Regions from separate parts of the Pantoea sp. C2G6 genome, predicted to be linked through region 2. Evidence: predicted binding sites of a transcription regulator. Region 2 holds the regulator's gene; the other holds the start of a gene.
The links. Region 2 encodes sigma-54, which starts transcription at its own class of promoters, with help from an activator protein. Its sites were predicted from a motif close to GTTGGCACANNTTTCGCTNT; they were not measured.
Positions count from the first base shown of each region.

Region 1: glnK (P-II family nitrogen regulator) is a predicted target of sigma-54. The motif match lies at 2,602-2,621, and genes of this name have one in related genera.

Region 1 covers NZ_JBGMNJ010000006.1:82,182-86,306, forward strand. Annotated here, with positions in the region: gene tesB (acyl-CoA thioesterase II) at 1-844, shown strand, start outside; gene amtB (ammonium transporter AmtB) at 892-2,178, opposite strand; gene glnK (P-II family nitrogen regulator) at 2,212-2,550, opposite strand; gene ACCW71_RS10310 (SmdB family multidrug efflux ABC transporter permease/ATP-binding protein) at 2,808-4,125, opposite strand, start outside.
Region 2 covers NZ_JBGMNJ010000008.1:42,983-47,107, forward strand. Annotated here, with positions in the region: gene rapZ (RNase adapter RapZ) at 1-422, opposite strand, end outside; gene ptsN (PTS IIA-like nitrogen regulatory protein PtsN) at 470-949, opposite strand; gene hpf (ribosome hibernation promoting factor) at 1,103-1,390, opposite strand; gene rpoN (RNA polymerase factor sigma-54) at 1,412-2,845, opposite strand; gene lptB (LPS export ABC transporter ATP-binding protein) at 2,894-3,619, opposite strand; gene lptA (lipopolysaccharide ABC transporter substrate-binding protein LptA) at 3,625-4,125, opposite strand, start outside.

The DNA of each region.
Region 1 (4,125 bases), on a different contig from region 2:
TCTGCTGAATTTATTGAATCTGGAAAAACTGGAAGAGGGTTTATACCGTGGTCAAAGCGAAGATCTGGGCCTGCGCCAGGTGTTTGGCGGCCAGGTGGTGGGTCAGGCGCTCTATGCGGCCAAGCAGACGGTGCCAGCCGATCGCACTATTCACTCCTTTCACAGCTACTTCCTGCGGCCAGGGGATAGTCAGAAAGCGATCATTTATGATGTGGAAACCCTGCGCGACGGCAAAAGTTTCAGTGCGCGCCGGGTCAGCGCGATTCAGAACGGTCAGCCAATTTTCTATATGACCGCCTCGTTTCAGTCGCCGGAGAGCGGATTTGAACATCAGAACCCGATGCCGCAGGTCTCCGGGCCTGAAAAGCTGATCTCGGAACAGGCGATGGCGCAGAAGATGGCGCACCTGCTGCCTGAAAAGTTACGCGAGAAGTTTATTGCTGAGCGCCCGCTGGAGATCCGGCCGGTGCAGATCCACAATCCGCTCAAAGGCCACGTGGATAAACCTGAGCGCCAGGTCTGGATCCGCGCCACAGGCCCGTTACCCGACGACTTACGCATCCATCAATACCTGCTCGGCTACGCCTCCGATCTCAATTTCCTGCCGGTGGCGCTGCAACCGCACGGCAAAGGCTTTTTAGAAGCGGATATGCAGGTCGCCACCATCGATCACTCGATGTGGTTCCACCGGCCGTTCGACTTCAGCCAGTGGCTGCTCTACAGCGTGGTGAGTACGTCGGCATCGGGCGCGCGGGGATTTGTCCGGGGTGAGTTTTATACTCAGCAGGGTGTGCTGGTCGCCTCGACGGTGCAGGAAGGGGTGATGCGTCAGCGCAGCGAATAAAAAAAGGGGCGATAGCTCGCCCCGATTCATCCTGTCACTGTCGCAGATTACTGGTTGTAAGCGTTCTCGCCGTGGCTGTTGACGTCCAGACCTTCACGCTCATGCTCTTCCGGCACCCGCAGGCCGACAATCAGATCGGCCAGCTTGAAGCCGATAAAGGCGACCACGCCTGACCAGACGATGGTGAGGCCGACGCTGAACAGCTGCACCCACACCTGATGGCCCATGGTGACGCCCTCTGCGTAGCCCACGCCGCCCAGTGAAGAGGAGGCAAAGACGCCGGTCAGGATACAGCCGACGATGCCGCACACGCCATGCACGCCGAAGACATCACAGGGATCGTCCACGCGCAGCCATTTTTTCAGCGTCGTGACGCCCCACAGCCCTGCCAGACCGCCAACCAGACCAATGATTAACGCCCCGCCGACACCGACATAACCACAGGCTGGGGTAATCGCCACCAGACCAGCAATGAAACCGGAACAGGCACCCAGCAGCGAAGGTTTGCCGCGCACCGCCCATTCACCGAAGGTCCATGAGAGTACCGCGCCAGCGGTCGCCACCACGGTGTTGAGGAAAGCCAGCGCCGCGATTTCGTTCGCCGCAGAGGCGGAACCGGCGTTGAAACCAAACCAGCCGACATAGAGAATCGCCGTCCCGGTAAAGACCATCGGCAGGTTGTGCGGTTTAAACGCTTCTTTGCCGAAGCCTGCACGTTTGCCCACCAGGTAAGCGCCAACCAGACCGGCCACCGCGGCGTTAATGTGCACCACAGTACCGCCAGCAAAGTCCAGCGCGCCATCCTGTGCCAGGAAACCGCCCGCCCAGACCATATGCGCAATCGGCAGGTAAGCCAGCGTCAGCCAGACACCGACAAAAATCAGTACCGCAGAGAAACGGATACGTTCCGCGATAGCGCCGACAATCAGGCCCACCGTGATGCAGGCAAAGGAAGCCTGGAACGCCACATGGATATACTGGTAGAAGCTGCCCATCACCGCGGTCAGCTGAATGTTTTTCAACATCGCCCAGCCAAATCCGCCAAAGAAGGCGTTACCTTCACTGAACGCCAGTGAATAGCCGTAGACCATCCACAGCACGCAGACCAGAGAGAAGGTGACCGCCACCTGAGTGAGCATCGATAATACGTTTTTGCCGCGAATCAAACCGCCGTAAAACAGCGCAATGCCTGGAATTGACATAAACAGCACCAGCGCGGTGCAAATCATCATAAATGCGTTATCAGCCTTGTCCGCAACGGCAGGCGCAGCCATCGCGAGTGAGGGTAACAGCGCCAGGCTGGTGAGGCCGAGCTTAGTGAAAATTTTATTCATTTTATTCCATCCCATCACAGTACTGAGTCTTGATTACAGAGCCGCTTCGTCGGTCTCGCCGGTACGAATACGAATAACGCGCTGTAGTTCAGCCACGAAAATCTTACCGTCGCCAATTTTGCCGGTGTAGGCCGCTTTGCTGATTACATCCACCACTTCATCTAACTGATCGTCCGCGATAGCGATGTCAATTTTGACCTTTGGCAGAAAGTTCACGCTGTACTCCGCACCACGGTAAAGCTCCGCGTGGCCTTTCTGACGGCCGAACCCTTTCACTTCGGAGACGGTCAGCCCCTGAATGCCGATAGAGGACAAGGCTTCACGCACATCCTCCAGCTTGAATGGCTTAATTACGACGGTAACCAGCTTCATTGGATCCCCTCCAGCAAATAACCAGGTCACGTTGACCTGCACGCAGGGATATAAGCAAAGCCTGTGCCAGATATAAAAACCGGCGTTAATCAGTGACTCAGCCGAGGCGCGGCAAGGGAAAAGTCAGGAAGCGTAGAAACGATGGAGAGGGCAGCGAATTGATCGCCGCAGAGGTCTGCACTCCTTTGGTGCTGAAGGCGTCAAAGGAGTGCATCGGGACAGATTAGTCTGATAATGTTGCGCAAAAAAGGTGCAGCTCAGGCCTGGGTGGTTAACGCCGCGCCCATCGCCAGTTCATCGCCCGCCTGCTGCAACTGATACATCTGCCAGTAGCGGCCCTGCATCGCCAGCAGCTGCTGGTGAGTGCCCTGCTCGACAACCCGGCCGCGATGCAGCACCAGGATCTTATCGGCGTCGATGATGGTGGAGAGACGGTGAGCAATCACCACCAGCGTGCTGTGCTGACGCAGGGTGTTGAGCGTCTGCTGGATCGCCTGCTCGGTCCCGGAGTCGATGTTGGCCGTCGCCTCATCGAGGATCAGAATCTGCGGCAGATCAACCAGTACCCGCGCCAGCGCCAGCAGCTGCTTCTGCCCGACCGACAGATTATTGCCCTGCTCACCCAGCCGGGTGTGAATGCCCTCTGGCAGCGCGTGCGCCAGCGGCGCCAGCTGTACCTGCTCCAGTACCGTCCAGACCGCCTCTTCGCTGATGTCGCGCCCCAGCCGGACGTTGGCCAGCAGCGTGTCGGCCAGCACCACCGGGTCCTGCTGCACCATGGCGATGCCACGCCGCAGTACGGCATGACTCAGTTCACTGATCGGACGGTCATCAATGCGAATCTCGCCGCGCGTCACCGGGTAGTAGCCCATCAGCAGGTTAGCCAGGGTACTTTTGCCACTGCCGGTATGGCCGACCAGCGCCACAAATTCGCGCGGCGCGACCTCAAGGTTGATCTCACTCAGCACATCCCGGTTTTCGCGGTAGGCGAAACTCAGGTTATCCAGGGTGATCCGGCCCGACGCCAGCGGCTGCTGATCGTCGCCATACTGCTGCTGTGCGGCATCCATCAGTTCAAAGATGCGTTCACCGGAGACCACCGCCTGCTGCAACATCGACTGCTGAGTCGTCAGCTCAATCAGCGGCTCGTTCAGCCGACCCAGATAGGTAATAAAGGCATAGAGCACTCCGATCTCAAACACGCCCGGCACCGAGAAACTGAACAGGATCAGCAGTCCACACAGCACCATCGCTGAAAACAGGCTCAGCAGCGGGCGCAGCAGAAAGCCGTCCAGCCGCAGCGTCTCCATGCGCGCCAGATAGTGAGAACGGCTCGCCTCGCCCATGCGCTCACCAAAGCGCGCCTGCTGACGAAACTGCTGGATCACGCTCATGCCGCTGATCACTTCGTTGAAGCCGTTGTTGATGTCCGCCAGATAGCTGCGGACCCGACGGGCGATGGGGGTGCTGTAGCGCTGATAAATCAGCATCACCACCAGCACCAGCGGGAAGATCATCATCGCCACCAGCGCCATCCGCCAGTCGAGGCTGAACATCGCCACCATCATGGCCCCC
Region 2 (4,125 bases):
ACCGACATCTCCGAGGTATCGATGATCAGATCGGCGCGTGAACGCAGCGGTTCCAGCAGGTCGCTCTCTTCATCAATGGCGCTCTCCAGCGATAAATTTTTACTGGAAAGCGGGTGCAGACGGCGTGTATCGCTGTAGCGGCGGATCAACGTGTTGCGATCGGCGTCGAGAAACAGCAGCTGAGGTGAAAATGAGTCGGGCAGGTTATTCAGCGCGGTTTCAAACACTTCCGGGGATTCAGGCATATTACGCACGTCGATACTGACGGCCGCCGAAATATTGCGCTCCGCCAGCGAATTCGCCAGCTCCGGCAACAGCACCACCGGCAGGTTATCGACGCAGTAGAATCCCATATCTTCCAGCGCGCGAAGCGCCACTGACTTTCCCGAGCCTGAACGACCGCTAACGATCATCAGCACCATGACCTCTTCTCCCGTTTTAAAACCGACACCCGGCCGGTAAAGACGTGTTACTGCTCTGACTGCTCTTCTGTAATAATGGCATAAAGCTCTTCACTGCTCTGCGCCGCACGCAGACGACGGCAGACCGTTTTATCCGCCAGCCGTTTCGCCACCAGTGAAAGGGTATGCAGGTGAGTTTTGCACTGGTCAGCCGGCACCAGTAAAGCAAACAGCAGATCGACCGGCTGATTATCGACGGCATCAAAGGCAATCGGCTGCTCCAGGCTGATAAACACCCCCACAGCGCGCAGCGTATCCTCTTCCAGTTTGCCGTGCGGGATGGCGATCCCGCTGCCAATGCCGGTACTGCCCATGCGCTCACGGGTCAGGATCGCTTCGAAAAGCGTCTGGTGCGGCAGGTTGAGCTGCTTCGCGGCCAGTTCGCTGATGATTTCCAGCGCGCGTTTTTTGCTCTGGCAGTGGACGCCGCTGCGGGTGCAGTCAGGCGAAAGCACTGTGCTCAATTCCAGTGTGAGATCGTTGTTCATTTTCGTTTCACTTGCGAGTTCACCGGGCCATTCACCGCCAGCGCCGCCTGATGCTCAGGAGAGGCGACGCTTGCTCAGATGACAAAACGGGGCGGATCATCCGCCCCATCCTGTCGGCTCTGCGCGCGCCAGGCGCGCGTAGCTGCGTGAAGGTTAGTGTTTTTTCAGTTTATCTTTGTGTTTGGTCAGCTGACGGGAGAGCTTATCGATCAGCCCATCAATTGCCGCATACATATCTTCCGCTTCCGACGTGGCGTGCAGCTCGCCGCCGTTGATGTGCAGCGTCGCATCGGCCACCTGCGTGACCTTCTCGACCTTCAGGACAATATAGACCTGATTGATATGTTCAAAATAGTGTTCCAGTTTGGCAAATTTACCGCTGACGAAATCGCGCAGAGGTGCGGTGATTTCAACATTTTGCCCGGTGAGGTTCAGCTGCATAGGTCTTCCTTCTCATTTCTGTCAAACCAGCTGTTTACGCTGGTTCGATGGCGGGATGGATAAAGACTCGCGGTATTTGGCGACGGTACGACGGGCCACCATGATCCCCTGATCAGATAACATGGAGGTCAGTTTACTGTCGCTCAAGGGTTTGGCTGGATTTTCCGCCGATATTAATTTCTTCACCAGGGCACGAATCGCGGTAGAGGAGGCTTCACCGCCGCCTTCCGTATTGACGTGACTGGAGAAAAAATATTTCAGTTCAAAGATGCCACGCGGGCTGTGCAGATATTTCTGCGTGGTGACGCGGGAGATGGTCGACTCATGCATCTCAACCGCCTGAGCAATATCCGCCAGCACCATCGGCCGCATAAACTCTTCGCCCTGCTCGAAAAAGGCCTGCTGCTGCTCAACGATACAGCGTGTCACCTTCAGCAGCGTATCGTTGCGGCTCTCCAGACTTTTGATCAGCCAGCGCGCCTCCTGCAAATTGCTGCGAATAAACTGACTGTCGCTGTCGTTGCGTGTCGCGCCGCTCATCGCCGCATAGTGCTGGTTGATCTTCAGGCGTGGCAGACTGTCGGCGTTGAGTTCCACCGTCCAGCGGCTGCCAACTTTACGCACCAGCACATCGGGGATCACATATTCCGGTTCGCCGGTGTTGATCGACTGACCAGGACGCGGGTCCAGCGACTGAATCAGCAGCATCGCCTCTTTCAGCACCTCTTCTTTAAGGCGCGTCACCCGCATCAGACTGCGGAAATCGTGGTTCGCCAGCAGGTCGAGATGCTCGCTGACAATTAAGCGCGCTTCCGCCAGCATCGGCGTTTCCGGGGCATATTGCGACAGCTGAACCAGCAGACAGTCACGCAGATCGCGGGCACCCACCCCAATCGGATCAAACCGCTGGATGCGCTTCAGCACCGCTTCAACTTCATCCACTTCCAGCTCGTCGTCGCCGATACTGTCGAGGATCTCATCAAGCGAAACGGTGAGATACCCGGTATCGTCGATCGCATCGACGATTGAGGTGGCAATGGCGCGATCGGTGTCGCTAAAGGGTGTCAGTCCCACCTGCCACATCAGATAGTCCTGCAATGACTGGGTGGTTTCGCCCTGATAAACCGGTAACTCATCATCCTGATAATCGGTGCCGGTGCCGGAAGGCGTGCCCGCGGTGTAAATCTCATCCCAGGTGGCGTCCAGCGGCAATTCGTCGGGCATCTCTTTCTGCTCAAGCGCTTCGCGGGTATCCAGCGCCTCAGCTTCCGGCGACTCCCGTGAATCGATCTCATCATGCAGATCGGTCTGCTCAAGCAGCGGATTACTTTCCAGTGCAAGCTGTAGCTCTTGCTGCAATTCAAGCGTAGAGAGTTGCAGCAGACGAATCGCCTGCTGCAACTGCGGTGTCATTGCCAGCTGTTGGCTGAACCTGAGTTGTAAACCTTGCTTCATAGACAGGATGGTAGTTCCCAGGTAAACATCGGTATTAGCGCTACCTTATCAGAGTCTGAACTCTTCACCCAAATAAACCCGTTTAACCTGCTCATCCGCAAGAATTTCATTGGGTGTGCCATGGGCAATCAGGTGACCCTGACTGACGATATAGGCGCGTTCACACACCGCTAAGGTTTCACGCACGTTGTGATCGGTGATTAACACCCCAAGACCGCTGTCACGCAGGTGCTCGATGATCTTCTTGATGTCGATAACCGAGATCGGGTCGACACCGGCGAAGGGCTCATCCAGCAGAATAAATTTAGGATTGGCGGCCAGCGCGCGCGCAATCTCAACACGGCGGCGCTCACCGCCAGAGAGGGCCTGGCCCATGCTGTCGCGCAGGTGCTCGATGTGAAACTCCTCCATCAGCTCTCTGGCACGATCCTGACGCTGCTCTTCGGTGAGGTCGTCACGGATCTGCAATACCGCCATCAGGTTATCGTAGACGCTCAGGCGACGGAAAATCGACGCCTCCTGCGGCAGATAGCCAATGCCGCGACGCGCACGCGCATGCAGCGGCAGGATACTGATGTCTTCATCATCAATGATAATCCGGCCCGCGTCGCGCGGCACAATGCCCACCACCATGTAAAACGTAGTGGTTTTACCGGCACCGTTTGGCCCCAGCAGGCCGACAATCTCGCCGGATTTAACCTGGAGACTGACATCTTCTACCACGCGACGGCCTTTATAGGCCTTCGCCAGGTTTTCTGCGATTAATGTAGCCATAGCTATCAGTTACTCTTCTTTCCGCTGGTGGACGAACCTTTATCCTGAAGTTGCGACGGCACCAGCACGGTGGTGACACGCTTGTTCTGGCCCTGGCTGAAAGCCTGCATCTTCTGCTCTTTCACCAGATAGGTAATGCGATCGCCTTTGATATTGCTGTCCTGCTGCTCAATAAAGGCGTTGCCGGTCAGTTCAACAAAATCGTTGGCCAGTTCATAGTGCAGTTTTGACGCATGGCCCTGCACCGGTTTGCCGCTGTCCTGCATCTGATAGAAGGTGGCGGGATTACCATAGGCATCGACGATGGTTTTTTTGCTGTCGCCGCCCGGACGAGTCACCACCACTTTATCCGCCGTGATTTTGATCGAGCCCTGGGTCACGATGACATTGCCGGTAAAGGTCGCCACGTTGCCCTGTAAATCCAGCGCCTGGTTCTGCGAGTCGATATTTACGGGTTTGTCCGAGTCACCGGTCAGGGCCAGCGCCGGAACGCTGGTGGCCAGCAG